Regions from separate parts of the Methyloligella solikamskensis genome, predicted to be linked through region 1. Evidence: predicted binding sites of a transcription regulator. Region 1 holds the regulator's gene; each other region holds the start of a gene.
The links. Region 1 encodes LexA, which represses DNA repair genes until DNA is damaged. Its sites were predicted from a motif close to TGTTCNNNNTGTGTTCNG; they were not measured.
Positions count from the first base shown of each region.

Region 2: a site for LexA is predicted at 3,764-3,781, ahead of ACFQ2F_RS13605 (DNA recombination protein RmuC). Genes of this name have one in related genera too.
Region 3: a site for LexA is predicted at 5,294-5,311, ahead of ACFQ2F_RS10240 (single-stranded DNA-binding protein). Genes of this name have one in related genera too.

Region 1 is NZ_JBHTJO010000001.1:1,847,504-1,857,633, reverse strand. Features, by position in the region: gene gltX (glutamate--tRNA ligase) at 1-1,008, opposite strand, end outside; gene ACFQ2F_RS09035 (ComEC/Rec2 family competence protein) at 1,178-3,385, shown strand; gene lexA (transcriptional repressor LexA) at 3,396-4,097, opposite strand; gene ACFQ2F_RS09025 (molybdopterin molybdotransferase MoeA) at 4,320-5,528, opposite strand; gene moaC (cyclic pyranopterin monophosphate synthase MoaC) at 5,528-6,028, opposite strand; gene trpC (indole-3-glycerol phosphate synthase TrpC) at 6,025-6,834, opposite strand; gene trpD (anthranilate phosphoribosyltransferase) at 6,839-7,906, opposite strand; gene ACFQ2F_RS09005 (anthranilate synthase component II) at 7,896-8,516, opposite strand; gene ACFQ2F_RS09000 (SixA phosphatase family protein) at 8,610-9,149, opposite strand; gene trpE (anthranilate synthase component I) at 9,190-10,130, opposite strand, start outside.
Region 2 is NZ_JBHTJO010000002.1:126,922-137,051, reverse strand. Features, by position in the region: gene ACFQ2F_RS13625 (autotransporter family protein) at 1-1,540, shown strand, start outside; gene ACFQ2F_RS13620 (hypothetical protein) at 1,688-2,008, shown strand; gene ACFQ2F_RS13615 (SphA family protein) at 2,013-2,987, opposite strand; gene def (peptide deformylase) at 3,073-3,591, opposite strand; gene ACFQ2F_RS13605 (DNA recombination protein RmuC) at 3,819-5,003, shown strand; gene ACFQ2F_RS13600 (potassium channel family protein) at 5,031-5,567, shown strand; gene ACFQ2F_RS13595 (VOC family protein) at 5,564-5,977, opposite strand; gene ACFQ2F_RS13590 (AmpG family muropeptide MFS transporter) at 6,123-7,517, shown strand; gene ACFQ2F_RS13585 (hypothetical protein) at 7,590-7,775, shown strand; gene recR (recombination mediator RecR) at 7,785-8,390, opposite strand; gene ACFQ2F_RS13575 (YbaB/EbfC family nucleoid-associated protein) at 8,484-8,810, opposite strand; gene ACFQ2F_RS13570 (DNA polymerase III subunit gamma/tau) at 8,807-10,130, opposite strand, start outside.
Region 3 is NZ_JBHTJO010000001.1:2,100,656-2,110,785, reverse strand. Features, by position in the region: gene uvrA (excinuclease ABC subunit UvrA) at 1-1,795, opposite strand, end outside; gene ACFQ2F_RS10255 (ATP-dependent DNA helicase) at 2,074-3,639, opposite strand; gene ACFQ2F_RS10250 (DUF2585 domain-containing protein) at 3,747-4,334, shown strand; gene ACFQ2F_RS10245 (MAPEG family protein) at 4,527-5,144, opposite strand; gene ACFQ2F_RS10240 (single-stranded DNA-binding protein) at 5,485-5,970, shown strand; gene ACFQ2F_RS10235 (acyltransferase family protein) at 6,086-7,291, shown strand; gene ACFQ2F_RS10230 (YceI family protein) at 7,301-7,951, opposite strand; gene ACFQ2F_RS10225 (cation diffusion facilitator family transporter) at 8,057-9,019, opposite strand; gene ACFQ2F_RS10220 (PRC-barrel domain-containing protein) at 9,105-9,617, opposite strand; gene gyrA (DNA gyrase subunit A) at 10,004-10,130, shown strand, end outside.

The DNA.
Region 1 (10,130 bases):
GCCGCCGGTCAGATGGGGCAGGAGCCCCTTGATGGCCTCCACCAGCTCTTCATCCGAGGTATGGCGGATATAGTGGCCGTTGAGATTCTCGAGCTTCGCGAAATCGAACCGCGCCGCGGACCGGCCGATGGCATCGAGGTCAAACCACTCGATCATCTGTTCGGTGGAGATGATCTCTTCATCGCCATGGCTCCAGCCGAGCCGCACCAGGTAATTCCGCAACGCCGCCGGCAGATAGCCCATTTCCCGATAGGCCTCCACACCGAGCGCCCCGTGACGCTTGGAAAGCTTCGCCCCGTCAGGTCCGTGGATCAGCGGCACATGGGCGAAGACCGGCCGCTCCCAGCCGAGCGCAGCATAGATCTGGCTCTGGCGCGCGGCGTTGGTCAGATGATCGTCGCCGCGGATAACATGGGTGATCCCCATATCGTGATCGTCCACCACCACGGAAAGCATATAGGTGGGGGAGCCGTCGCTGCGAAGGAGCACGAGGTCGTCGAGATCCTTGTTGGCGAAGGTGACACGCCCCTGGACCTGATCCTCGATCACCGTCTCGCCGTCCTCCGGCGCCATGAAGCGGATCACATAAGGCGCGCCCTCCGGCGCTTCTTCCGGGTCGCGGCCGCGCCACAGCCCATCATAACCCGGCGCCCGGCCTTCTTCCCGGGCACGCTCGCGCATGGCTTCCAGCTCTTCCTTGGTGGCATAGCAGCGATAGGCCTTGCCTTCGGAAAGCAGCTGTTCGGCCACCTCCCGGTGCCGCTCGGCCCGGGAGAACTGGTAGACCGGCTCCCCCTCCCAATCGAGCTCCAGCCAGCGCAGCCCGTCGAGAATCGCCAGTATCGCGCCTTCGGTGGAGCGCGCCTGATCCGTGTCCTCGATCCGCAGCAGCATCTTGCCGCCCTTGGCGCGGGCGTAGAGCCAGTTGAAAAGCGCCGTGCGCGCGCCGCCGATATGAAGATAACCCGTCGGCGAGGGCGCAAACCGGGTGATGACCTGATCGCTCATGTGGTGAATTCGTCTTAAGTGTCGGAAGCCGGCAGATCTCGGCCGGGAGGGCTGTTTAGCACAGCGCCCGCGGTCGCGTAAGAGTCCGAGACGAAGAGGCTCAGTTGTGTAAACTGCACCCATCGCGTGAGAGTAGGGGGTGGGCACGCGTTCGTGTCCAGCATCCGGCATGGTGTATGCGCCGGACGACAGGGTGAGGGACGAGTTCGCACCGCGCTATGTCCGGTTGCGGATCGCTTCGGCTTTGGCCGCTCTCGCCACGGCCGTCGAAGCCCAATGGGAGCGGAAGCTTCTCTGGCTCCCCGTCTTCTTCGCCTGCGGCATCCTCCTTTATTTCAGCCTCAGGACCGAGCCGGGGCTTCTCCAGAGCCTCTCCCTGGCAGGTACCGCAGGGGCACTCCTCTTCGTCTTTCGCCGCAACGCGTTTGCCCTGGCGAGTCTCGCAGCGCTCCTGAGCGCGAGCGCCGGCTTCGCTGCCGCCAAGCTCCACACCGAGCTCGCCCGCGCGCCGGTCATCACGCAAGAGACGGATTTCGCCCATCTCAGCGGCTGGATCGAGGAGGTCGAGCACCGCCACGGCCAGCGGGACCGGCTCCTCCTGCGGCTGTTCGCCATGGAGAAGCGGAGCGCCTCTGAAACCCCGTACCGTGTCCGCATCAGCGTCAACAAGACCTTCACCGAGACACTGAGGACGGGCGATGCGCTTCAGCTCTGGGCGACGTTGTTGCCGCCGCCCGAGCCGGCCGAACCCGGTGGCTTCGATTTCGGCCGCAAGGCCTGGTTCATGGGGCTGGGGGCAGTCGGCTATGGCACGAGCCGCATCACGCTTCTGGAAGACGCGCCGCGCCCGCCGGCCTCCATCCGGCTCTGGGTGGGGATCGACCGGATCCGCAGCGCCATCAACGCGCGGATCGATGCCAGCCTGCCGGGAGAGGAGGGGGGTCTCGCAAAGGCGCTGATCACCGGCGACCGCGGTGGCGTTTCCGACGAGGTGCAGCAAGCCATGCGGGATTCCGGCCTCGCCCATATCCTGTCCATCTCAGGCCTGCACATGATGCTCATGGCCGGCACGGTGTTCTGGGCCGTCCGCGCGCTGCTCGCTTTCCTGCCCGCAATCGCCCTGCGTTTCCCGATCAAGAAATGGGCGGCCGTCGCGGCCCTCGCCGCCGCACTCTTCTATCTGGCGATCTCCGGCGCGGCCCTCCCCACAATCCGCGCCTGGATCATGATGAGCATCGTGCTGCTCGCGGTGATTCTCGACCGGCCCGCCATCACCATGCGCAACGTCGCGCTTGCCGCGCTGGCCATCCTGATCGTGGCGCCAGAATCCGTCTTCGATCCAAGCTTCGAGATGTCCTTCGCTGCCGTGATCGCGCTCGTGGCCATGTATGAGGCGATGGCGGGCCGCAAGCGGCCTCAAGCCCAGGATGTCAGTCGAACCTGGCGGATATTGCGTTACGGCTGGCTAGCCATCTGGGCCACGGCCGTCACCACCACCATCGCCGGCCTCGCCACCGCGCCCTTCGCCGCCTACCACTTCCACCGCGTCGCCTATTACGGGCTGGCGGCCAACCTCCTGGCTGCGCCCATCGTCGCCCTCGTGGTCATGCCCATGGCACTGCTCTCCGTCGTCGCCATGCCATTCCACCTAGAACACCTGCCGCTGCTTCTGATGGGCTACGGGCTCGACGCCATGGTCTGGGTCGGTACGACGGTCGCTAGCTGGCCCGGCGCCATCTCCATCGTCCCCAGCATGTCGGGCGTGAGCCTCGTCCTCATCGTCGCCGGCGGTCTCTGGCTCTGCCTCTGGCACGGCACCCTTCGCCAGGCGGGATGGGCAGCCATCGCACTCGGCCTCTTCGCAGCCGGCGCCGCGCCACGCCCCGATCTCTTGATCGAACGGGAAGGGGAGGCCATGGCAGTGCGGGGAGAGGACGGCCGGCTCGCGCTTCTACCGGACAGCCACAAGAACTACAGCGTCCACAAATGGCTGGAAGCGGATGGCGATGCCCGTGAGGCGTCGGAAGCCGCCAAGAATGACGCGTTCTCCTGTGATTCCCTCGGCTGCCTGACGGCTCTTGCCAAGCATCCCGTTGCCTTTCTCACGAGCCCAGGCGCGGCGGAAGAGGATTGCCGCCATGCGCAAATCCTGATTGCAAAGTTCTACGTGCCGAGAAGCTGCACCAGGCCGCCAATCCTAGTGGACCGACGATCTCTGAAAGAGAGGGGCGCTCACGCTCTCTATCTGGATGAAGAAACCATCCGCATTGAAACGGTGGCGCAGGCGCGCGGAAACCGGCCGTGGGCCGTGACCACACGAGCAACGGAGAGCGCGGCAGCAAAAACCGCCGCGATCGTCAAAATCAGCAGGAAATAGTCGGGAGAGGCTAGTAGCGGCGGATCAGGCCGACGAGACGGCCCTGCACGCGCACCCGGTCCGGACCGAAGATGCGGGTCTCGTAAGCCGGGTTAGCGGCCTCCAACGCGATGGAATCACCCCGGCGGCGCAGACGCTTCAACGTAGCTTCTTCCTCGTCCACCAGCGCCACGACGATATCGCCGTTATCGGCCGTGTCGGACCGGCGCACGATGATCGTATCACCTTCCAGAATGCCGGCCTCGATCATGGAATCGCCCTTCACCTCCAGAGCGTAATGTTCGCCCTTGGTAAGGATCTCCGGCGGCACGTCGATGGAGTGGCTGCGGTTCTGGATCGCCTCAATCGGCACACCCGCCGCGATCCGCCCCATGACGGGGACGGAGACGTTCTGCGGCTCGTCGGAATCGGCCAGCGCCGGCTTGCGGCCGAGGCTGCCTTCGATCACCGCCGGCGAAAAGCCGCGCTGACGCCCAGCACCCAACGGCTGGGGCATGGATTCGGGGAGCTTCAGGATCTCCAGCGCCCGCGCCCGATGGGGCAGGCGGCGCAGAAAGCCGCGCTCTTCCAAAGCGGTGATGAGCCGGTGAATGCCGGATTTGGAGCGGAGATCCAGCGCCTCCTTCATCTCGTCGAAGGAGGGCGGCACACCCGTCTCCTTCAGCCGCTCATGAATGAACATGAGGAGGTCTTTCTGTTTCGAAGTTAGCATATCCGCCCCTGAGAAAAATTCGGTCGCCCCAAACCTCTGCCTCACGATCGCGAGCCACGAGGTCTATGGACAAAGCATGAACAACACTACATGTTCTAGTTGTGTTCCGCAAGAGGCTCGGCGAAAAATCCAGGTGCCCCCGCGACACGCCATTCAGAATCTTCAGCTTTTGGGCTGATTCGGTTGCCGAGGCCTTAACGGAAGGCCTGCCGCCGCACGGGCTCAGAGATCAAGCGGCAGGATGGAGACGGTCTCGCCGCGCTCGGCCGCCGGCGCTTCGGGCGCCCGCACGATCAGGCAATCCGCCTTGGCGAAGGCCGCCATCAGGGAGCTGTCCTGGGAGGTTTGCGGCGAGACGAGCCGCTCGCCGGCCCCATTCCATTTCGAGGTGGCGCGGATGTAATGCTGGCGCGGCCCGTTCTCCTTCAGAGGCCCGGCCAGGATCGCCGTCTGGCGCACCGCGTCACGGTCTGGAAGCCCAAGCATCCGGGCCAGCATGGGCCGCAGAAAGACATGGGCACAGACCATGGCGGAGACGGGATTTCCGGGAAGGCCGAGAACTCGCTGCTTGCCGCGCGTACCGAAGATCAGCGGCTTGCCGGGCCGCATAGCGATCTTCCAGAAATCCAGTGTCATGCCTTCGGCTTGAAGCACCTGACCCACCAGATCCCGGTCGCCCACGGACGCACCGCCCACGGTCACGAGGATATCGGAATCTGCGGCAGCCGCGATCAGGCTGCTCAGACTGTCGGGCGTATCCTCCGCGATCCCCAGCATATCGGCCTCACCGCCAGCTGAGAGCACCAGAGCGCAAAGCCCGTAGGGCACCGAGGAGATGATCTGGTCCGGCGCGGGATCGAACCCCGGCGGCACCAACTCGTCGCCCGTCGCCAGGATCGAAACAATCGGCTTCTTCCGCACCTTGAGCGACGTGGTGTTGGCAGCGGCTGCGAGCATCATCTGCCGCGGGCCCATCAGGGCACCGGCCTCGAGTACCGTCTCGCCGCGATGGAAATCCTGACCATGCGGACGGATATGCCGGCCGGGCTCCGCCTCCCGGATCGTCACGCGGGCGGTATCCTTCTCGGCGTCCACATTCTCCTGGGGCACCACCGTATCGGCGCCGCGGGGTACCGGCGCACCCGTGAAGATGCGCACCGCTTGCCCGGCACCGACCGTGGCGGCATAGCCTTCGCCGGCGGCCGACTGGCCCACCAGCTTCAGCGTTGCCGGCAAGTCTTTCACATCGGCGCCGCGGACCGCATAGCCGTCCATGGCGGAGGAATCGAAAGGCGGCTGGGTGAGATTAGCGGTGACGGCCTCTGCGAGGACCCGGTCCCGGGCATGTCCCAGAGAGACGGTTTCGGCGGACAGGGGCTTGAGTCCCTTCACGACGCGTAAGAGCGCTTCCTCCACCGGCAGCAGGCTCATTACCGAGGCTCCGCCTCTGGCCCGGCGCGATAGTGGCCCGAGCGGCCCCCGGCCTTCTCAAGCACGCGTATGCCGGAAATCACCATGTCCCGGTCCACCGCCTTGCACATGTCGTAGACCGTGAGGCAGGCGACGGAGACCGCCGTGAGCGCTTCCATCTCGACCCCGGTCTTGCCGTCCACCTTGACCGTGGCCTGGACGTTGAGCTTGCCCTCTTCGCGCTGCGCGTCGAACTCCACGGCGACCTTATTGAGGGCCAGCGCGTGACAGAGCGGGATCAGCTCGTCGGTGCGCTTCGCCGCCATGATGCCGGCGATCCGCGCCGCGGCAAGAACGTCGCCCTTCTGGGCCTTGTCTTCGAGAATGAGATCGAGGGTCGAAGGCGCCATGGAGACATGGCCTTCGGCGACCGCCAGCCGGCTGGTGACGTCCTTGGCGGAGACATCCACCATGCGGACTTCGCCGCGATCATTGATATGGGTGAGGGAGGATGAGCTCATCGTCCTGCCTCCATTTCTTCCGACTTCAGGAGAGCCCGGGTCGCCGCCGTCACATCGTCGTGGCGCATCAGGCTTTCGCCCACCAGGAAGCAGCGAACGCCCGACCCCGCGAGCCGCTCCAGATCCGCATGCTTGCTCAACCCGCTCTCGGAGACCACCGTCCGATCCGCCGGCACCCGCGGCGCCAGACGCTCGGTGACCGAAAGCTTGGTCTCGAAGTTTTTCAGATCGCGATTGTTGATGCCGATGAGCGGAGCATCGAGCCGCAAGGCGCGAGTCAGCTCCGCCTCGTCATGCACCTCGACCAGCACGTCGAGATCGAAGGCCGCCGCGGTGCGGATCAGGGTCATCGCGGTCTCGTCGTCGACCGCCGCCATGATGATCAAAATGCAGTCCGCCCCCCAGGCGCGAGCTTCCGCCACCTGATAAGGATCGCACATGAAATCCTTGCGCAGGATCGGCAGGTCGACCGCCTCGCGCGCCGCCATGAGATAGTCCGGGCTGCCCTGAAAGGAGGGCCCGTCTGTCAGGACCGAGAGACACGCAGCGCCACCGGCTGCATAAGCGCATGCCAGCGCCGGCGGATCGAAATCCTCCCGGATGAGCCCCTTGGACGGGCTCGCCTTCTTGATCTCGGCTATCAGCCCGAAACCGTTCGCCGCGGCCTGCTTGAGACGTTCGGCAAAGGGACGGGGCGGGGGCGTCACCTCGGCTCGGCGGCACAGCGCATCGAAGGGCAGCGCAGCCTTCGCGGCTTCCACCTCCTCGCGCTTATACGCCATGATCTTCTGCAGGATATCGCCCATGGGCTCACGCGGTTGCGTCCGCGCCCTCCTGGCTGATCTCGACGAGCTTGTCGAGCACCGCCTTCGCCTTACCGCTGTCGATCGCCTCGGCCGCAAGCGTGACGCCGTCCCGCAAGGATTTCGCCTTGCCGCCCACCATCAGCGCCGCACCGGCGTTGAACAGGACGATATCACGGAAGGGGCCTTCCATGCCTTCCAGCACCGCCCGGATATGGGCCGCATTCGCCGCCGCGTCGCCCCCGAGCAGATCCTGGGGCTTGGCCTCGCGCAGGCCGGCATTCTTCGGCGATACGTTGAAGGTGGAGATCCGCCCCTGGTCCAGGGCCGCCACATGACTGACGGTCGTGGTGGTGAGCTCGTCCAGCCCGTCGCCGCCATGCACCACCCAGGCGCGCTTCACACCGAGACGGCCCAGCACTTCTGCGATCGGCTCGACCCATTCCTTCGCGTAGACCCCGATGAGTTGGAATTTCGTCTCCGCGGGGTTGGCCAGCGGCCCCAGCAGATTGAAGATCGTCCGCGTGCCCAGCTCTTTGCGCACCGGCCCCACATGGCGCATGGCGGCATGATGGGAAGGCGCGAACATGAAGCCCAGCCCCGCCTCTTCGATGCAGCGGGTGACTTGGTCCGGCTCCAGCTCGATATTCACGCCGAGTTCGGTCAGCACATCCGCCGAACCCGAGCGCGACGAGATAGACCGATTGCCGTGCTTGGCGACGGGGAGACCGGCCCCCGCCACGACAAAGGCCGCGCAGGTCGAGATGTTGTGGGTGCCTTTGGCGTCGCCGCCGGTGCCGCAGGTGTCGATGGCCCCTTCCGGTGCATGGACCTTACGCACCTTGGCCCGCAGAACCTTGGCCGCACCGGTGATCTCGTTGACCGCTTCGCCGCGCATCTTCAGCGCGATCAGGAACGCGCCGAGCTGAGCCGGCGTGGCGTCGCCCGCCATCACCAGCTCGAAGGCTTCCGTGGCTTCTCGTTCGGAAAGCTCATGGCCTGCGATCACCTTGGCGATCGCTTCGCGAAGATCGACGAGCGGAGGGCGGTCTGCGGCAGGGCCGCTAGACGGCACCGACCCGGCTCTCGGTTCCGTCGGTTTTTGCGCGCCGCTCGACCCGGGCGAGGTCGAGGAAGTTGGCGAGGAGCTGGTGGCCATGTTCTGAAGCGATGCTCTCAGGATGAAACTGTACGCCATGCACCGGGTGCGACTTGTGCTGCACCCCCATGATGATGCCGTCTTGGGTCTTCGCCGTCACCTCCAACGCATCGGGAAGGGTGTCGGGATCGATCATCAGCGAATGATAGCGGGTGGCGAAAAAATCCTGCGCCAGCCCGGAGAACACGCCGCGGTTCTCGTGATGCACCTTGGAAAGCTTGCCGTGCATCAGCTCCGGCGCGCCGACGACCTTGCCGCCATAGGCCTGACCGATCGCCTGATGCCCGAGGCACACGCCGAGGATCGGCACATCACCACCGGCCCGCTCGATCAGTTCCAGGCAGATGCCCGCCCGGTCCGGATCGCAAGGGCCCGGCGAGAGCACGATGGCAGCCGGGTTCTCGGCCAGCACCTCATCCACCGTCACCTTGTCGTTGCGATAGACGCGCGTGGGCGCGCCAAGCTCGCCAAGGAAATGGACGAGGTTGTAGGTGAAACTGTCGTAGTTATCGATCAGCGTGAGCATGGGCGTAGCTGTTATGCCCGCTCACCCGGAAGGTCAAGGAAACTAAGGCCTGCCGGGCTGGCGGATCTCCTCAAAAGTATCGCTTCCCATTATTTAGGGATCGATGGGCGAGGGGGTAAGCCCCAGATCCGCCGGCACCAGGAACAGGGACAACTCGCCGGCGCCGTAGCGGATATCGGCCCACTGGCCTTCGTTGAAGTCGACCACCAGAAGCCCGCAGGTGGGAAACTTCGCGCTCAAACGCTCCCGCGCATGGAGCGGTCCGCGCCCGATCAGGTCGTAGCCGAAGATTTGGAATCCGGGATTGTGGCCGATCAGCATGAGATGGCCGGTCTCCGGCATCTGCTCGCGGACGATGTCGAGAAGACTGTCGGGAGCGGCGTGATAGAGCCCCTCGCGGTATTCGACAGCCGGCGGCGGCTCCCAGCCCTCCGAGACGAGATCATAGGTCTCCCGGGTCCGGCGCGCCGTGGAGCAGAGAACGAGATCCGGAATCAAGTCGCGCTCCTCGATCGCCTCGCCCATGCGGGGCGCTGCCACCCGGCCGCGCGAGGACAGCGACCGGTCGACATCCGCAACCCCCGGATTCTTCCAGCTCGACTTTGCGTGCCGCAGAAGGCTCAGTCTCAACATGATGCGCTCCGGCAAATCCCAAAGCGGGATAGTGAGACGCTCAACCGCCGCGCCGGTCCCGCGCGGAGAAGCGTACAGCCTCTTCGGCCGCGCGGAATAGGGCTTTCGCCTTATTCACACATTCGGCCTGCTCGCGGTCCGGCACCGAATCCGCCACCAGCCCGGCGCCGGCCTGGACGTACATCTTGCCGTCCTTGATCACCGAGGTGCGCAGGACGATGCAGCTATCCATCTCGCCGTTGGCGGAGAAATAGCCCACGCAGCCCGCATATGGCCCGCGACGCTCGTCCTCCAACTCGTCTATGATCTGCATGGCCCGGACCTTGGGCGCACCGGAAACCGTGCCGGCCGGGAAGCCCGCCATCAGCGCATCGATCGCGTCGTGGCTCGGGTCGAGTTTGCCCTCCACGTTGGAAACGATGTGCATGACCTGGCTGTAGTATTCGAGAAAGAAGCTGTCGGTGACCGACACGGAGCCGACCTCGGAGACGCGCCCCACATCGTTCCGCCCGAGATCCAGCAGCATCAGATGCTCCGAACGCTCCTTGGCGTCGGCCAGCAGCTCTTCGGCCAAGGCCGCATCTTCTTCCGGCGTGGCCCCGCGCGGACGCGTTCCTGCGATCGGACGGATGGTGGCGACCCCGTCCCGCACCCGCACCAATATCTCGGGGCTCGAGCCGGCCACGGCGAAATCGCCGAAATTCAGAAAGTAGAGATAAGGCGAGGGGTTTACCCGCCGCAGTGCCCGGTAGAGCGAGAAAGGCGGCAGGGTGAAGGGCGCCTCGAAGCGCTGGCTCAGCACCACCTGAAAGATATCGCCGGCGGTGATGTAGTCCTTCGCCACCTCGACCTTCTTCATATAGGCCTCGGGCGCCGTCATGTGCTGCGGCGTCGGTGCTTCCGCAGTGCTTTCCAGCGGCGGCTGATGGGGCAGTGGGCTTTCCAGCTTGGCAAGCGCTTCGTCGAACCGGGCACGCGCCG
Region 2 (10,130 bases), on a different contig from region 1:
CTCCATCGGAACTATCAATGTGGCTGGTAACGTCACCTTCAATTCCGGCTCCACCTATAAAGTCGAGGTCGATGCGGCCGGCAATTCCGACCTGATCAACGCGACCGGTACGGCCAGCATCAATGGCGGCACCGTGAGTGTGCTGGCCCAGAACGGCGATTACGACCCCAAGACCACCTACACGATCCTGACGGCTGGCGGCGGAGTAAGCGGCACTTTCACAGACGTTACGAGCAATCTGGCCTTCCTCGATCCGACGCTCAGCTACGACGCCAACAGCGTCTACCTGACCCTAGAACGGGCGGTCGTCATCGATACGAATACGGGCGAAGAGACTTTCTTGAGCTTCTGCGCGGTCGCGACCTCTTCGAACCAGTGCAACGTGGCGCAGGCGCTGGATGTCTTTCCGACGGACAACGAACTCTTCCTCGATATCCTGAACCAGACGGCAGCCGGCGCACGCCAAGCCTTTAATGCCCTGTCGGGCGAGATCCACGCCTCTGTCGGCGGTGCGCTGCTGGATGAAGGCCGGCACGTCCGCGATGCGGTCATGGGCCGGATGATCCAGGCGAGCTATGGCGGCACGGGGCTCGGCGGCGGCGGTCCGCAATCGACCCAGACGGCGAGCGCCGATCCCACCGCCAACATGATGGCGCTCGGCTACGGCTCCAAGGATCTCGGCTCTTACGAGCCGCTTCCGGCCGTGAGCGAAGGCCCAGTCTTCTGGACGCAAGGGTTCGGGTCCTGGGCGAGCTTCGACGGCAACGGGAATGCCGCCTCCCTCGACCGCGACATGGGCGGTTTCATCTCCGGTGTGGACGCCGAGGTGATGCCCGGCTGGCGGGCCGGTATCGCGGCCGGCTACAGCTACACCGGTCTCGATGAGGACGCCCGGCTGTCCTCGGCCAATGTCGATGCCTACCACCTGGTCCTCTACGGCTCCGGCAAGGTGAACCGCTTCAACCTGCGCGGCGGCGGCGCTTGGTCCTGGCAGGATATCGAGACGAGCCGCAATGTCGTCTTCCCGGGCTTCAGTGAGTTTGAGGAAGCCTCCTACGACGGCGATCGCGGTCAGCTCTTCGGCGAGATCGCCTATCCCGTCGTTCTGCATCCGAGCGTCGCCTTGGAGGGCTTCTCCGGCCTGGCCTACGTTCACCAGGAGACCGACGGCTTCACCGAGAGCGGTGCCCTCGCAGCACTGACATCGGCCGGCTACAACGAAGATGTGACCTACTCCACGACCGGTTTCCGGGCCGCCACCACCATGGCTTTCGGCGACACGGTCATCACGCCCAACGTCTCCGTCGCCTGGCTCCATGCCTTCGACTCGGTCGATACGGACCTTGCGCTCGCCTTCGCGTCCGCCGGGCCGGACTTCTCCATCCAGGGCACGCCGATCGCGCGTGACTCTGCTCTCGTTCAGGCCGGCCTCGACTTTGCGGTGACGCCCGACGCGACGCTCTCCATCGCCTATGACGGCCAGTTCACCTCCGACGCTGACGAGCACGGCATCAAGGGTCGTGCGAGTTGGAAGTTCTAGGGGGCTCCTCGCAGCGAAGGGAGAAAAGCCAATCGGCTGAACCGTTTACGGTTGCGTCTCCTTATTTCATACAATCTTTATCGCGGGTCGCATTTTTCCCGCTAAACTCGTCTCTTGCTCAATGTTTACACGTCTAGGGAGACGAGAATGTCCGCCAAATTTCTTCTGCCGATTTTCGGCATCGCCTTGATCGCCAGCGTGCCCGCTTCCGCCTACGACACGCTGGAGCAGGATTTCGCGATCTGCACCCAGGGTCAGGGCAGCAATCCGGAGATCGTGGATGCCTGCACCCGGCTGATCGACAATTCCCAGGCGGAAAACGAGCTTGTTGGGATGTTCTACGGTCTGCGCGCCTCGGCCAATGACGACCCGGCCCAGAATTGCAGCGACGCCCACAAGGTGCTGGAGCTGACGGACGACCCGAACCTGGTCGATGCCGGCCAGGCTCTGGTCGAGGCGAACTGCTAACGCGTCAGAACTTCTGGGACCAGCCCAGCACGACGTACCAGGCCTCGATCGCGTTCACCTCGTGGGCGGTGAAGAACGACTTCACCTTCACGGAGGCATCGTATTCCGGCATGTCGTAGTTGACGATTGGCCCCAGGCCGAGACTTTCCAGCTGCCAGCCATGGGCCGGCAGCACGAAGCCGTCCCATGTGTCGTCCTCGATCTGCCACGCGTAATAGCCGGCGAGGCCAAACTGGAATCGGCCCCAGCGCTCGGTGATGGCGAAATCCACATTGAGGAGATCGCCGGTCGCGTAGCGTGAGGACGGGTTCTTCAGATAGTTGTTCCAGAAGAGCTTGGCGCTGAACTCGGTGCCCTCCAGGAAAATGGGCTTGGTCCCATACGTAATGCCGACCGAGGGCGAGAAATCCCAGACATTCAGGCTCGCGCTGAGGATCTGGTCTTGCCTGGTGTCGTCGTCATAGCTGCCATAGGGGAACGTGATGCCGAAGCCGAAGAGGACTGAGAGCCCTTCGAAAACGGGATAGGCGTCCGGGTCCTTGGACGGCCGGTAATGGCCGAAGGAATACGACCAGTCGACCTCCACGTAAGGATCGCCGAGCCCTGCGCTGCAATTCTCCGCCTCACCGATCTGGAAGTGGCCGCACTGGTTGCCCATGGGTAAAAAGCCCAGCACGCCCACGGAGCCTCCGAACAGCTTCCACTCCGGCACGTACATGAGAAACGGCGAGAAATACTGCTTCTCCAGATCGGCCTCGCGGAAGGCCGACAGGGTTTCGCCATCGGGGCCTTTGAAGTCGGTGGCCTCGGAAACGTAGCCGAGAGCACCGCCATAGACGCCCGGCGGCGGGAGCTGACCGGAGTGGATGTCCGTGCCGCCGATGGGACCGGCAGCGTTCGGCCCCTCGAGCGCAAGCGCCGGGCCAAACGAAAATACAGCCGTGAGTGCGCAGACGAGAACGCCGGCAGCCCACCTCATCCAGTCCCCCTATTCCGTAATCTGTACGAAAATACCTCAGAATTGAGGTCTGAGCCAGCAACGGGAGGTGGAGGTACGCAACCCGCTAGGCCGGCTGTTCGGTGCGCTTTTGCTTGGTGAGCTTGCGGACGACCATGTCGCGCTTCAGGCGGGAGAGGTAGTCGATGAACAGCACGCCGTTCAGGTGGTCGATCTCGTGCTGCACCAGAGTGGACCAGAGATCCAGGAAATCCTGTTCCTGTTCGCGGCCTTCCGCATCGATGAAGCGGACACGGGTGCGCTGGGGTCGCTCGATCTCCGCGGTGTATTCGGGGATCGAGAGGCAGCCCTCCTCATGGGTGCGCAGCTCGTCAGAGCGCTCCAGGATCTCCGGATTGATCATCACCAGCGGGGCCGGCGCATCCTCGTCGTGGGACGGGTCCATGACGATCAGCCGGCGGCCGACATTGACCTGGGGCGCTGCGAGACCGATGCCCGGCGCCTCGTACATGGTCTCGAACATGTCGTCGATGAGCGTCTTCAGGGCATCGTCGATGTCTTCGACGGGTGCCGCTGTCTCGCGCAGGATCTGATCCGGGACCGTGATGATGGGAAGCTTAGCCATGTGCGGCTGAGATAAGCGCGCCGGCAGGATCGGTCAATGGCGCTTTGCCGAGCAGCCGCCAAGCATGGGCCGCGTCTTCTGGACGGCCGCCGCATCCTTCGAGGCATGCCTTCGGCATGCACCTCAGGATGACGCCGCCGGGCCCCCAGAAGCGGACGTGAAACTCAGAGCATGTTCCCGTTTTGGTCTCATTTGGAGGCGCGAATCGGTTTAGATTGCCGCGGATGATGACCGAACCTCTTCAGATCGGCGGGCTTTCCCTCGATCCCGCCATGGTGATGCTCGGGCTTGCGGGGCTCGTCGTGGTTTTGCTGATCGCGCTCCTCGTCGTCTTCATGGTGATGCTGGGGCGGCGGCGCACTGAGGCCCGGACCCAGGACGAGCAGATGGCGGAGCTGAGGTTCCGGCTGCAGACCCTGGCCGAGGCCAGCAATTCGAGCCACAGCCAGCTTCAGCGGGCGGTGAACGAGCGGCTGGACCGGATCAGCCATCGCGTCGGCAGCGATCTCACGACCACCGCACAGCGGACCAATGAGAGCATCGCCAAGCTGCACGAGCGGCTGGCGGTGATCGACACGGCTCAGAAGAACCTGACCGATCTCTCCTCCAACATGATGAGCCTGCAGCAGATCCTGGCTAACAAGCAGTCGCGCGGCGCGTTCGGCCAGATGCGCATGGAGACCATCATCAAGGACGGGCTGCCGATCGGCCACTACACGTTCCAGGCGACGCTCTCCAACGGCAAGCGCCCCGATTGTCTGCTCCACATGCCGAACAACGAGGCCGGCGTGGTGATCGACGCCAAGTTTCCGCTCGAAGGGTTCGAGGCGTTCCGCGTGGCCCGGGGCGAGCAGGAGCAGAAGGAGGCGGGCCGCCGTATCAAGGTCGACGTCGCCAAGCATATCGACGACATGGCGTCGAAATATTTCATCACAGGCGAGACCCAAGACAACGCCATCCTCTTCGTGCCCTCGGAATCCGTCTATGCGGATCTGGCGGAGCACTTCCCCGATCTGGTGCAGAAGGCGCATCGCTCCCGCATCGTGATCTGCGCGCCGAACATGCTGATGCTGGCGGTGCAGACCATGCAGGCGATCCTGAAGGACGTGAAGATGCGCGAGCAGGCGGGGCTGATCCAGAAGGAGGTGGCCATGCTCTGCGACGATATCGGGCGGCTGGGCGATAGGGTGGGCAATCTGCAGACCCATTTCGCCCAGGCCAACAAAGATATCGACCAGATCGTCACATCGTCGGACAAGATCTCCAAGCGGGGCCGCAAGATCGAGAACCTGGAATTCGAGCAGAGCCCGGCGGAGGTCGCGCCGTCGCAATCCCAGTCGGGACCGCGGATCACACGCGGCTCCGATCAGGCGGAGCGGCGCAGCCAGGCCGATCTGCTCGCGGGCGAATAGCCTCGCGGTCTATCGAAGGGGGGAACGTTGCATCAGGAAATGCTCGCGGTCAGCTGGGACGAGCTGTTCGTCGGCGGCGGCGCCAGCGCGGTCAATCTCGTCATTCACGCCGTGCTGCTCGCGGCAATTGTCCGGGTCGTCTCGGCCTTGCGCCACTACAAGATGCTTGGGCCGAGCATCATTCAGCGCACGGTGGTTATCTACGTCGCCGGCCTGCTGGTCGTGATGGCGCATTATCTCGAGGTGCGTGTCTGGGCGAAGACCTATGAATGGGTCGATGCCGCGCCGACAGGCACGCCGCTCGTCTATTTCGCCTTCTCCAACTACACGACGCTGGGTTACGGCGACATCGTGCCGGTGGCCGAATGGCGGCTGCTCGGCCCCATGACCGCGCTCAACGGCATCCTTCTGATCGGCTGGTCGACGGCGCTGATCTACGCGGTGCTGCGCGGCACGGACGATCCGCAAGCCGCCAACCCGCTGACCAGCGAGACGGCAGAGGAGATCAAGAAGGATGTAAAAGAGGCCGAGGAAGAGGTTGAGCGGGAGGTCAAGGGCTCCTAGGCGCCGCCCTTCTCACCGTATTTCATGCCTTCCAGCTTCAGCCCGTCGGGATCGAGGAAGAAGACCGCGTAATAGTCCTCGTAATACTCGTCTGCGGGATCGAAAATCTCCACGCCCTGCTCTTCCAGGAAAGCCTGGAGCTCGTCCACGTCTTTGCGGCTGCGGAGCTGAAAGGCATAGTGATGAAAGCCGGGCTGGCCGATTCGGAATTCGTGGTCCGGCTCCTCGGCCTGGCCGATCCAGTAGCGGGTCTGGCCGTTGGTCCAGCCCATCATCTGTGGATATTCGTCCAGCACCTCGAAGCCGAGAAAGTCGAACAGGGCGCTGTAGAACGCCTTCGACTTTTCGTAGTCGCTGACCCGGATCGCAATATGGTCGATGCAGACGACGCGGGAGGTGTTCTTCGCCATGGTTTCGTCCTTTCGGCGTTTGCGCTTTGCCTTTCCGCTGCCAAACGTGGGTGCCATCAAATGGTTCGAAAAGCGCAGCGCGACCTTTCGTATGACGGGGGCGGTCCGGCCTGCTATGGCGTTTGAAGAACGTGGGGCTTGAAGAATGACAGACGCCGGCGAAACGGACACAGAGGGCGTAGCCCACGCGCGGCGAAGCTGGACCGAGATTCTGTTCACGCGGAAGATGCTGGCCTGCATCTTCTTAGGCTTCACCTCCGGTCTTCCGCTTTATGTCCTGATCTCCCTGGTCCCGGCCTGGCTGCGGAGCGAGGATGTCGACCTCGCCACCATCGGCCTGTTCGCCCTGGTGGGGCTCCCTTACACCTGGAAGTTCGTCTGGTCGCCCCTGATGGACCGCTACAAGCTGCCCTTCCTGGGGCGGCGGCGGGGCTGGGCGCTGCTGGTGCAGGTCGTCCTGCTGGTCTCCATCGGCATGCTCGGCCATTTCAGTCCGACGACATCGCTGCAAACCATCGTGGCCATCGTCTTCGTGGTCGCCCTGTTCAGCGCCAGCCAGGACATCGTGATCGACGCCTACCGCCGGGAGCTGCTCGCCGACGACGAGCTCGGCACCGGCACGTCGATCTTCGTGAACGCTTACCGGATTTCAGGGCTCGTGCCCGGTTCGCTCTCTCTGATCTTGGCGGAGTTTCAGCCCTGGTGGCTGGTATTCTGGATCACCGGCGGCTTCATGATCGTCGGTATCGTAACCACGCTCGTCATGAAAGAGATGAGCGACGATACGCTGGCGCCCCACTCCTTGCGGGAGGCGGTGGTCGATCCGTTCATCGAGTTCTTCAGCCGCGACGGCGGCATCAAGACCGGGCTCGCCATCCTCGGCTTTCTATTTCTCTACAAGCTCGGAGACAACATGGCGACGGCGCTCGCCACGCCATTCTATATCGACATGGGCTACAGCCTGGCCGAGATCGGGTCCGTGGCGAAGGTGGCGGGGCTTTGGGCCAGCATCGCAGGCGGCGTCCTCGGTGGCATCATCATGCTGAAGATCAGCATCAATCGGGCGCTTTGGCTATTCGGCCTTGTGCAGGTCGCGACGATCTTCCCGTTCATCTGGCTGAGCCAGGCGGGCCACTCGCTCCCCGGATTGTTCGTCGTGGTGAGCGGGGAGTATCTCGGGGTTGGGCTCGGCGCCATCGCGCTGACCGCCTTCATGGCAAGAGAAACGAGCCGGGCTTTCACGGCCACCCAGTTCGCGCTTTTCACCAGCCTCCTCGCTGTGCCGCGCACCTTTGCGAACGCTTCAACCGGCTACATCGTCGAAGCCGTTGGCTGGACGCAGTTCTTCGTTATTTGCGCCATCGTCGCCATTCCCGGCATGCTGTTGCTCTTCAAGGTTGCGCCGTGGTCGAAGAAGGACTTCGTCGAAGAGGCGGAAGGAGAGCCTTCGCCGGGACTCGACGGCGGCAATGCCGCGCCCGCGGCGGGAAAGATCACCGAGATCGAGCAGCCCGCCGCGCCGGTTTCGAAAGGCGTCTGAACTGGCGCAGAACTTGAACGGCAAAAGACGACTCGAAAAGAGGCCAGACCTCAAAAACGCGTGGAGATCCCTATGGGCCGCATCATCACCTTCGTTTTCGGCATGCTGACCGCCGCAATCATCGCCGCGCCGCTCGGCATCTGGGTCGGCAGCGAGATGGAGCAGGACGGCTTCATCGAGACCATCCAGAGCGTCAATCTCTCCGATCAGTGCATGCAGGAACTGTCCCGCGGGGTGAACGCGAAGCTGGCGGAGTAGTGCGAAGCTCTAAACCATCTTCTTGGCTTTGACGGCGGCGGCGAGGGTGCCGTCGTCGAGATAGTCGAGCTCGCCGCCCACCGGCACGCCATGGGCCAGGCGGTAGACGTCAACACCGCAATCGGCGAGCTGATCGGAGATGAAATGGGCCGTGGATTGGCCTTCAACGGTCGCGTTGAGGGCGAGCAGGACCTCGGTCACCTCCGGAGCGCGGGCGCGCTCCACCAGCTTGCCGATGGTAATATCTTCGGGGCCGATGCCGTCGAGGGGCGACAGGGTGCCGCCCAGCACGTGATAGAGGCCTTGCAGGACGCCGGCACGCTCCAGCGCCCAGAGGTCGCCCACCTCCTCCACCACGCAAATCATTGTGCGGTCGCGGGTCTCGTCCCGGCAGATGGTGCAGGGGCTGACCGTATCGATATTGCCGCAGGTCTCGCAGGTGACGATAGTGTCGCGCGCGGTGGCCAGCGCGGTGGCGAGCGGCTGGAGCAGCTGCTCCTTCTTCTTCACCAGATCGAGGGCGGCGCGCCTGGCCGAACGGGGGCCGAGGCCGGGAAGCCGGGCCAGCAGCTGGATGAGCTGTTCGATCTCGGGGCTAGCGGTGCCGCGCGCCATCGTTAGTCCGTGCAAGCAAGGTCGTTCACCTCTCCCCCACGGGGAGAGGGAGCACGCCATGCCAAGCGGAGGAGTCGTCGGGGAAACGCCACCTTAGTTGCCGAACGGATTCATGCCAGGCGGGAGAGGGAGGCCGCCGGTCAGCTCCTTCATCTTGTCCTGCATCATGGTCTCGACCTTGGACTTGGCGTCGTTATGGGCGGCGACGATGAGGTCTTCCACGATCTCGGACTCGTCGGGCTTCATCAGGGAGGGATCGAGCTTCACGCCGATCATCTCGCCCTTGCCGTTCAGTGTGACGAGGACCATGCCGCCACCGGACTGCCCCTCCACAATGGCCTGAGCAAGCTCCTCCTGCAGCGCCGTCATGCGGCCCTGCATCTCCTGCGCCTGCTTCATCATGCCCATCAGGTTCTTCATCGTTTTCTGCCGTCCTCGCTCATGCGTCTGTCGGGGAAATCATCATTGTTGTCGAAATCGCTGCCGTCTTCCCAAGGCTCGTCCGTCAAAGGCTCATCCGTTGGAGCCTCGTCGCTCAGCGCGTCATCGGCCGGCGCCGGCTCGCCGCTGGAAAGCGGGCGCACCGCCTTGATCTTGGCGTCGGGGAAGCGCTCGAACACCTCCTTCACCGCCGGATGCTCCTTCACCCTCGCAAGCTCGGCGTCTCGCTCCCGGCGGCGCTTCTCGCCCAAGGTGATGTCGCCTTCCTTCTCGTTGGTGACGACGACGCCCCAGGCCCGGCCGGTCCAACGCTTCAGGGCGCGGCTCAGCTCCTGGGTCAGCTCCTTGTGGGCATCGGGCTGCAGATTGATCTCGATGGAGCCGGGGCGGAAGGAGACCAGGCGCACCTTCTCCATAAGAGCGTTCTTGAGCAACAGGTCGCGTCTGTCTTCGGCAAGCTGCACGATCTCCTCGAAGCTGCGCGGATCGGCATTGGCTTCGATGGACTCAGGCTCGGGTGCGGATTGAGGCTCCGGTCCGGGGTCGAACGCCACGTCGGGCGGAGCCGGATTCTCCGATTCCGCCGGAGGCGCTTCGGCTTGCGCGACGGGCTCGGGGTCGCGACTCCCTTCTGATGCGCTTCCCTGAGGCGCGCTTTGGCCACGGGCCGGTGCGGCGCCCTCCCCCTGCTCCAGACGCTTGATGAGATCGCCGGGGCTCGGCAGGTCGGCGGCGTAGGCTAGCCGCACCAGCACCATGTCGGCGGCGGCCAACGGCCGGGGCGCGTTCTCCACTTCCTCATGCCCTTTAAGCAGCATCTGCCAGGCGCGGGCCAGGACGGCCATGGAAAGCTTGCCGCCGAGCTCGGCGGCGCGGTCGGCCTGGGCTTCGGGCAGGCTCGCGTCGCGGCCTTCCTCGCCCATGGCCTTGGCGCGGGTCACAGTGTGCACGGCTTCCGCCAGATCGGAGATCACCTGAACGGGCTCCGCCCCGTCGCGGTTAAGCGCATCGAGCTGCTTCAGAGCCTCGCCCGCGTCGCCCTTCAGCACGGTCTCCAGGAGATCGAAGATGCGGCCGCGGTCGGCTAGGCCGAGCAGCGCGCTGGCCTGGGCCAGATCCAGGCTGCCGCCGGCAAAGGCGATGGCGCGGTCCAGGATGGAGAGCGCATCGCGCACCGAGCCTTCGGCGGATTTGGCGATGAGATTGAGGGCGGGCTTATCGACCTGGGCGTCTTCGGATTTCGCGACGTAATCGAGATGCGCCACCAGGGGCTCGATATCGATGCGCTTCAGGTCGAAG
Region 3 (10,130 bases), 250 kb from region 1:
CGGTGAGGCTTTCGGGATCGGCCATGATCTGGGCCGGCGTGCCTTCGGAGACCACCTGGCCGCCATGGATGCCCGCGCCGGGGCCCATATCGACGACGTAGTCGGCCTCCAGGATGGCGTCCTCGTCATGCTCCACGACGATCACCGAGTTGCCGAGATCGCGTAAGGCTTTGAGCGTCTCCAGCAGGCGGGCGTTGTCCCGCTGATGCAGGCCGATGGAGGGCTCGTCCAGCACGTAGAGCACGCCCGTGAGCCCTGAGCCGATCTGGGAGGCGAGGCGAATACGCTGGCTCTCGCCACCGGACAGGGTGCCGGAGGCGCGGGAGAGCGTGAGGTAGTCGAGGCCGACATCGTTCAGGAAGCGCAAGCGCTCGCGGATCTCCTTCAGGATGCGGCTGGCGATTTCCTGTTTCTGGGGGGAGAGCGTTTCGCCCACCTGGTCGAACCATTTGTTCGCCTGGCGGATTGACATCTCCGAAACCTCGCCGATATGCATCCCGGCGATCTTCACCGCGAGCGCCTGGGGCTTCAGCCGGTAGCCGTTGCAGACCTGGCAGGGCTGGCTCGACTGGTAGCGGGAAAGCTCGTCCCGCACCCAATTGGATTCCGTCTCCCGCCAGCGCCGGTCGATATTGGTGATCACCCCTTCGAACGGCTTGGTGGTCGAATAGCGGCGCACCCCGTCGTCATAGGTGAAGGTGATCTCCTCGTCGCCGGAGCCGAACAGCAGCACCGCGCGGAACTCCTCCGGCAGATCCTTCCACGGCGTCGTCATGCGTTGCTTGTAGTGTTTGGCGATGGCCGAAAGCGTCTGCTGGTAATAGGGGGAGGAGGCGCCGGTGCGTGCCCAGGCGGTGATGGCGCCGCGGTCCAGGCTCAAACTCTCGTCGGGCACCACGAGATCGGCCTCGAAGGTGAGCTCCGTGCCGAGCCCGTCGCAAGCGGGGCAGGCGCCAAACGGGTTGTTGAAAGAGAACAGCCGCGGCTCGATTTCCTCGATGGTGAAGCCGGAGACCGGGCAGGCGAAGCGGGAGGAGAAGATCAGCCGTTCCGGCTCGCCTTTCTCATCGCGTGCGTCAGCGAACTCGGCCACGGCGATCCCGTCGGACAAGGCCAGCGCCGTCTCGAAGCTGTCGGCCAGCCGTGTCGCCATGTCGTCACGCACCACGATGCGGTCCACCACCACGTCGATGTCGTGCTTGAACTTCTTGTCCAGGGCAGGGGCGTCGCCGATCTCGTGGAACGCGCCGTCGATCTTCACCCGCTGGAAGCCCTTCTTCAGAAGCTCCGCCAGCTCCTTTTTGTACTCGCCCTTGCGGCCGCGCACGATCGGCGCCAGCAGATAGAGCCGCGTGCCTTCCTCAAGCTCCAGCACCTTGTCGACCATCTGGCTGACGGTCTGGCTCTCGATGGGCAAGCCGGTAGCCGGCGAATAGGGCACGCCCACCCGCGCGAACAGCAGCCGCATATAGTCGTAGATTTCGGTGACCGTGCCGACCGTGGAGCGCGGGTTCTTCGAGGTGGTCTTCTGCTCGATGGAGATCGCCGGGGACAGACCCTCGATGGAGTCCACATCCGGCTTCTGCATCATGTCCAGGAACTGGCGCGCATAAGCCGACAGCGACTCCACATAGCGCCGCTGGCCCTCCGCATAGATCGTGTCGAAGGCGAGCGAAGACTTGCCGGAGCCGGACAGCCCGGTCATCACCACGAGCTCTTCCCGCGGCAGGTCCAGGGTCACGTTTTTCAGGTTATGTTCCCGCGCGCCGCGCACGGAAATGGTCTTGGATGTCATGAGCACCAATGTCGGGGGGCGATAGGCCGTCCGCAAGGCTTAAGCGCGTCTATCCAAAGGAACAAGAGGGGTGCGACGGCTTGATGGTCTTCGTCATGCCGACGAACGCCGGCATCCAGCTAATACGCGCTGCGGGTGTGTTTGGATCCAGGCGTTCGCCCCAATCAACCACGTCATGCTGAGGTGCATGGCTGCAAGCCATGCCTCGAAGCATGGAGTCGTCTCCTTCGAGGCTCGCGATGCGAGCACCTCAGGATGACGGGCGCTTGCCGGGAGGCTCAAATCAGCTCCAGCTTCTTGAGCCGCGAGCGGATGGCGCCGGGTTTGCGCCCGTGGGCGGCGGCGATCGCCGAGACGCTCTCGCCCGCCTCGTGGCGCCGGATCAAAGCCTTCTCCTCGTCCTCGCTCCAGGGCGCATAGGCCTTCGCATGACCGTCGGCCCGGGCCGCTGCCACGTGCGGCGAGGCGGCAGCCTCCGTGGCTTCGACGCCCTCCAGCGCATCGGCCAGGAATTCCCGCTGTTTCGAGGCGATGGCTTCCGAGCCGGCCTCATGCGCCGCCTGCAGCGCCGTCTGGGAGAGAGACTGGAAGGTCTCGTCCTGCTCCACGGCTGCCGGATGCACCTGAAGGGCGCGGGCGTTCAGCCCCAGCAAGTGAAGTCCGGATAGACCCCGGAGGCGCGACAGCGCGACGTAGCCCTGGCCGTATTCGAAGGCCCGGGAGAGGTCGATCACCGCCGCATCCAGAGACATGCCCTGGCTCTTATGCACTGTCATGGCCCAGGCGAGGCGAAGGGGAAGCTGGGTGATGGAGGCCCGCTCCGTGCCGTTCTCGTCGATCTTCCACTTGGTCGGCTCAGCCACGATCATCTTGCCTGTGCGTGTGCGGATGATCGGGTTGCCGGTCTCGTCGTCGAAAGAGATTACCTCGCCGAGCGTCCCGTTCACGAAACGTAAGGCGGGATCGTTCTTGGTGAACATCACCACGGCGCCTTCCTTCAGGATGAGCTGCTCCGGCGAGAGGCAGCCGCGCTTCAGGGTGTTCACAAACACCTCCGGCCCCTTGGCATGCATGACGAAGCGCTTCTCTTCGCCCGCGAGCTTGCGCAGCTCGCGCCCGTTGATCTCGTCCACGCCGGCATTGTGGGTGAAGAGCCGGGTGCAGTCGGAGGGGAGGGCATCGCGGGTAATAGTCCGCTGTTGCAGGATAGCCTGATGCTCCCGTCCGCACTCGTTGCGGCGGATGGCCGACAGCAAATCGAGAAAGCCATGGTCGCTCTGGCGATGCTGCTCCGACAGGTAGCACACCGTCGGCGCCAGATCCCGCCAGGCGGCGGAGCCGTATGCGAACACCGGACCGGTCTCCTCCATGTCGCCGAACAGCGAGGCATCGTTCGTCTCCCGCCGCACCACTGGCGGAAGCTGGAAGAAATCGCCCACGAGGATGACTTGGAGCCCGCCGAAGGGCGCCGCGTTCTTGCGCACATGGCGGCAGACCGCATCGACCAGATCGAGGGCGTAGGCCGGCAGCATGGAGATTTCGTCGATAATCAGCACCCGGGTCTTCTCGATCCGCGAAGCCACGCGCCGGTTGGACGCGATCTTATCCAGGTCGCGACGGCTCAAAGAGCTGTTCACCCCGATGCCGCTCCAGGCATGGATGGTGATGCCGTTGCCGTGGGTGGCCGCGATTCCCGTCGAGGCCGTGTAAGCGACCGGGATCCTCGCCTGGCGAAGCGCGGCGATGTAGCGGTTCACCGTGTGGGTCTTGCCGCTGCCCGGCTGCCCGGTGAGGAAGACGCTCGCGCCGGTCTTCATCAGCGCCAGGGCTTGGGTCTGTTTCATGGTCGGTCCGGGATTCGCAGGTAGGTTTAGGGGCAGAGGATAGGGGGCAGGGCGCTCGCGCGAAAGGCCGTAGCGCGGCGCGGAGCGTTCGGCCACACTCCGCCGTCATGCGACTCACCCGCCAGCAGACTGCCTACCTTCTCGCCGCCACCGGAATTATCCTCGCCACAGCCGCGATCCTGCTCGCCATGGGCCGTGTGCCCATCTGCAAATGCGGTTACGTGAAGCTCTGGCACGGCGAGGTGGTGAGCTCGGAGAACTCCCAGCACCTTACCGACTGGTACACGCCCTCCCACGTCATCCATGGCTTCATCTTCTACGGTCTGCTGTGGCTCGCTTTCGGCAGGCGGCTGTCCTTCGGCGCGCGGCTGGTCCTGGCGCTTCTGGTGGAATGCGGATGGGAGATCGTCGAGAACACCGACGCAGTGATTCAGCGCTATCGGGACGCCACCATCGCTCTCGACTACTACGGCGACAGCGTCATCAACTCGGTGATGGACATCCTCGCCATGGTGTTGGGGTTCTGGCTGGCTTCCAGATGGCCCGTCTGGCTAACGGTGACCGTGGCGGTGGCTCTGGAGCTGTTCACTGGGGTGATGATCCGCGACAACCTCACCCTGAACGTCGTGATGCTGCTCTGGCCTATGGACTGGATCAAGGAATGGCAGGCCGGCGTCTTCAAGCACGGAGGCTAGGGCGGGGGCCTCGCAGGCCAAAAGCTATGCCAGTTTCTCAGACCCCGTCATGCTGAGGTGCGCGCCAAAGGCGCGCCTCGAAGCATGCGGGCCACGTCTTCCTTCGAGGCTCGCTCCGCTCGCACCTCAGGATGACGCGGGTCGAACGGAGTGCTCCATGGTCACCGGGCGGCTCGGATCTGGGTCGCTTGTTTAAAGCGGGACGCGGATTCCCGTCGTCATGTAGATGACCAGGCAAATATAGGCCGCGACCGTCGGATAGAAGGTCAGCCCGAAGCCGAAGGCCCGGAGATGCGGGTTCTTGTGGTAGCCGATCCAAAACAGGATACGGCCGAGCACGAAGAGCGCCGTCAGGATCACCACCGTGCGCGCCTCTTCCGGCGGCGAATAGATCGCCAGCGCCGCATGGGCCACGAAATAGGCGGTGAACTGCTCGAAGGTGTTCAGGATGAACCGGGTGTTGATGTCGAGCGAGGAGTTCGGCTTCGCCATCTGGCCCACGAACATGTTCGGGTTAAGCCGTTGCGCCGCCACGATGCAGATGCCGATCACGCCGGGCAGGATCGCAAAGACCGAATCCTTGATCACCAGGCCGATCTTGTCGCCGGTCGTTTCCCACTGGGCAGGCTGCCAATCCCAGACCAGCTTGCAGACGATCAGGAAGGCGAGCGCGAAGATCCAGTTGCCGAACAGGACGAACAGAAACTCCCACTGGCGCCAGGTGAACCCGAAATATTTGACGCGTGGGTCCTGGCGGCGCCGCTTCTTCAGCTGCGCAGGGGAGAGATGCGATGGCGCGCTACGCTGCATTCTTATCCTCTTCTCGGAGCGTTCTTTGCCCGCGGCGGGGGCTGTCCCAGCCGGGCCTCTCTTGTCCTAATCGACAAGGACGGGCAGGCGTTTCATAAGGCATATTACCCTCGCGGGGCAATCTTCGGGTTTAAGGCCTCTGGACGCACAAGAACAAAACCAGTACATTCCTCGAGACGGCTTGAGCGCCCGCAGGATAGATAGTGTTTGATTGGCCTGTGGACGAGTGCCGGCGGCTCTGGCGGAGACAACCCGCCGCGGGCTAGGGTCGGGGCTAAGCCAAAATGATCAAGTAAGAACACTCGGCGACGACCGGGTGACCACGACGGAGGTTTAGGCAATGGCCGGATCGGTGAACAAGGTGATTTTGATCGGCAATCTCGGGGCCGATCCGGAGATTCGTCACACTCAGGACGGGCGGCCGATTGCGAATCTGCGCGTGGCGACCAGCGATAGCTGGCGCGACAAGAATTCCGGCGAGCGCCGCGAGCGGACCGAATGGCACCGCGTGGTGATCTTCAACGAAGGCCTGTGCCGGATTGCCGAGCAGTATCTACGCAAGGGCTCCAAGGTCTATCTGGAAGGCCAGCTGCAGACCCGCAAATGGGAGGACCAGTCCGGTCAGGAGCGCTATTCCACCGAAGTGGTCCTCCAGGGCTTCAACTCGGTCCTGACGATGCTGGACAGCCGCCAGGGCGGCGGTGGGATGAGCGATAGCGGCGGCGGTTCCGGCGGGCGCTCGTCTGACGATGGCGATTTCGGCCGCACCAGCGCTCTGGGCGGCGGCTCCTACGACAAGGAGCTCGACGACGAAATCCCGTTCTAAGGCCATGAAATGGCAGGGCGGTTACGTCTCCTGCCAGAGGCCTAAGACAGGCTGCAGAATTTAACTCTGATTCTAATCATCCGGACGGGCGCGGGGCCAATCGTTAAGATGTGGAATGGACCCGAACCGACCAGAAAACGCGACCGATAACCGGCCTTTCCAGGCGCCGACCATCGCCGCGCGTCTGACCGGACGGGACAACAATTTCAATCTGATCCGCTTCCTGGCCGCAACGGTGGTTCTGCTGGATCATTCCGTCGCTCTTGCGGGCACGGGCGAGCCGCGGCTGCTCGTTCTCGGGCCGCTCACCATCGACCTGCTCGTAGTGCCTCTGGGCCGCATCGCCGTGGACGTCTTCTTCGTCGTCTCCGGCTTCCTTGTCACCCGCAGCGTGCTGACCCGTCCGACGGTTCTGGACTTCACCATCGCGCGTGTCCTACGGCTCTTCCCGGCGCTGCTCGTCGTCTCCTTCGTCATCGCCTTCGTGCTCGGGCCCCTGATCAGCGACCGGAGCTTTTCCGAATATTTCGGCGATCTGAAAGCCTGGATCTACGCCCCGCTGACCGGGATGCTCGTGAGCCACTCGGAAACCTTGCCGGGCGTGTTCGACGACGTGCGCCAGCAGGGGATCGTGAACTCGCCCCTTTGGACGCTTCGCTACGAAGCGATCTGCTACGGCATCCTGGGCGGGCTCGCCCTTGTCGGCGCGCTGATGCATCGACGGATCGTCTATACGCTGGCCGCGCTCCTTGCCGCTTATCTGCTCGTCACCTTCGGAACCGATCTGCGCGGCCAAATGGCGGCGATCGACAGCCTCGCCCGGTTCGGGCTGAGCTTCTTCCTGGGCGGCGCCTGCTATGTCTTCGCCGACCGGATTCGCCTGAATTGGATCTGGATGATCGGCTTGGGCGTCCTGGCCGCGGCGACCAGCCAGACGTCAATCGCGGAGTTCACCTTCCACGTCGCGCTGGCCTATGGCGTGCTTTGGGTGGCGTTGGTGCCCGGCGGTCCGCTGCGCGGCTTCAACCGGCTGGGCGACTATTCCTACGGCCTTTACATCCTGTGCTGGCCGATTCAGCAGACCATCGTGACACTGATGCCCGCCATCGCCGCTCCGGCGCTGTTCGCGATCAGCTTTCCCATCACGTTGGGCGTGGCCGCGCTCTCCTGGCATCTGGTGGAACATCCGGCCCTCCAGCGCAAAGAGGCGACCAGCCGGCGCGCCGCGTCCTTTGCCACCAATGTTCGGGGGCGGCTGGACTTGTGGCGCGGCGGCCGGCGGAAGCCGGAGCTCGACCCGCAGGAGTCGAAGGGGTCGTAAGCGCGGCCGCTACTCCTGCTGGGCTTTGCGCTCTTCCATCTTCTTGGCATAGGCGTCCGCCTCGATGGCCTCCGCCGTGATGCGCACCTCCATCTCGTCGCTCACATTGGGCACATAGGCGTCCAGGCCGAAAACCGAGCGCTTCAGAGTGGTGGTCGCATTGAAGCCAGCCGCCGGGGCGCCGTCGAACATCGGGTGCGGCCCCTTCTTGTTCAGCTTGGCATCCAGCACGACCTCTTTCGCGATCCCGTTCACGGTGAGGGTGCCGACGACCTCGAAGCGCTTCCCGTCCTCGCTGACATTGCGGATTTCTTTGCTCTCGAACGTGATGTCCGGATGCTCTTCGACCTTGAAGTATTCAGGTTTGGTGAGGAGGTGCTCATTTAGCACCGGGACATGGGTGTCGATGCTCTTTACCGGGATGGTGACGGAGAGCTCAGCCGTGCTCGGATCCTCGTCGTCCACCTTCAAGGTGCCGGTCACCTCGTTGAAGTTGGCCTCCGGCACGGAAAATCCGAAATGGTGCCAGGAGAAGCGCACCTGGGTATGGGCCGGGTCGAGGATGTAGTCGGCCGCATGCGCCGCCGGGACGGTCAGGGGCAGGGCGAAGGAAGCGGCGAGAGAAAAGGAAAAGAGGAGGGCGAGCAGAAGCTGGCGCATGAAATGTCCCTTCTTGACGGGGTGGGCGCGTTGGGTGCTCGCGGCCCGGACCCGATAGGGGCCCGGCCGCAGGCAATCGCCACGTGGGCGGGGACGAGGAGTGCTTCAAGACTCCGAGCGGTTATTCTCTTCCTCTGCGGCGAATTGGTCATGCCGGCGCTCGGACTGCACCTCGATGAAGATGCGCGAGACATTGGGATGCGCCTTCTTGATCTTCATCTCCAACTGGCTCACGGCCTCTTCCACCTCCACCGAGCTCATCTCGTCGGCGAAGTCGACGCTCAGCGCCAATAGGATCTCCCGCGGCGCCAGATGCATGGTTCGAAACTCGTTGATGTGCAGAATCTTCGGTGACGCTTCGACCATCTTGCGGATGCTTTCGGTCACCGGACGGCTCGCCGCCTCGCCGATCAGGAGCCCCTTGGTCTCGTAGGCCAGCAGGATGGCAGCGCCCGCAAGAATGGCGGCGATCACGAGCGATGCGACACCGTCCGCCCAAACGATTCCGTAGAAGTCGCTCAGGAAAACGCCGACCAGTGCCGCGACCAGGCCGAGCAGGGCGGCCGTGTCCTCGAAAAGCACCGTGAACACCGTAGGATCCTTGGATTGCCGCACGGCCTGCAAGGGCCGGAACGCGCGCTGGGTATCCTGGGAAGCGCGGAACTCCTTATAGGCGATCCACCAGGCGAAGGCCTCAAAGCCCATGGCGCCGGTCAGGATGATGTAGTTCACCCAGGCGTTGGTGATGGGGTGGGGCTCGAGCAGCTTGATCACCCCTTCGTAGAAGGAGATGCCCGCACCGACGGCGAAGATCAGGATGGCGACGACGAAGGCCCAGAAGAAGACCTCAGCGCCATAGCCGAAGGGGTGGATGCGGTCAGGTGGACGCTTCGAGCGGCTGATGCCGAGCAACAGCAAGCCCTGATTGCCCGTATCCACCACCGAGTGGACGGCCTCTGAGAACATGGCCGAGGAGCCGGTATAGAAAGCTCCGCCGAACTTGCTGACCGCGATGATGAAATTGGCGCCGAGCGCCGCATAGATCACCTTATGCGAACCTGAAGCCATGTTCGTTGCCCCTCCTTAAGTTCTGCCCCTCAGCCCGTGGAGCGTGGTTTTCGGTGCCCGTGCCGCCGTGCTTCAGCGTTGCGGCTCAATAGGTATGCTTCGCGTCACCGCCGTCCTTAGGCACCACGCTCTGCTCTTCCAGCCGGTGATAGGCAGGTGCAGCGCTCAACGTGTCCTTGGTCAGGTTCGCCAGGATCTCGATGGAGCCGTTGTCGTTCCGGGTCACCACCACATCCTCATAGTGGACGGCCACATTCTTCTCGCCAATACCGAGAAACCCGCCGACCCCGATAACCACACCGCGAATCCGGCCGTCATCGCCGCCGATCACGTCGTTGATCTCGCCGACCGTCTCCCGGGCCGGGTTCAGCACGGGCTCGCCGATCAGATCGCTTGCGAGCGCATCGGTCGGCGCCTGTTCGGTGATGAAACGCGCCGTCTTGGCCGGAACGCCGTTCACCTGACCGGCATTCTTCGATTGCTCCATGGTCTCTGTCGGGTGAGGCGGTGCGACGGGTTCTTCCTCGGCTTGCTGAGCAAAAGCGGTGCTGGCGCAAAGTAGCGCGCCGGCAGACAGGCCAATAAAAAAGCGCTTCATATGTTCTTTCTCCGCAATGTTCGGGACAGCGAAATGCCTTGAAATAAGGCTTCGATCGTCTCCGTGCGGACAGAGCGGGTCAACGCCGCCCGCACAGAATCGTTCCGCATTCTGACAAAGTGCCGCCCCGTCTCGATCCACTCATGCCGAGCCGCGGAAGGCCGCCGCGGAGGCAGCCTTTAAGCGAATCGACAAGTTGCTGAAATAATTCACGAAAAGTGCCGAAAAAGAGGCCGGCAAATGACGGTTCGAAGAGTTGCGGTGAAAGCGCCAAATCGGGTATACAGGGCCCTTCAGGAACGCACCTTTTCGGCACCGGTGAGCGCGCTTCGTAGCGTTTCGCCTCCGCCGCGTTCATCCCGCCTTCGAGTAACGGTTTTCGGCCATTGACTGACGACGACAACACGGAATCGCCGGAAGGGTCCGGAGACCCCTCTGACATCAGCCCCATCTCGCTCGTCGACGAGATGAAGCGGTCCTATCTGGACTATGCGATGAGCGTCATCGTCAGCC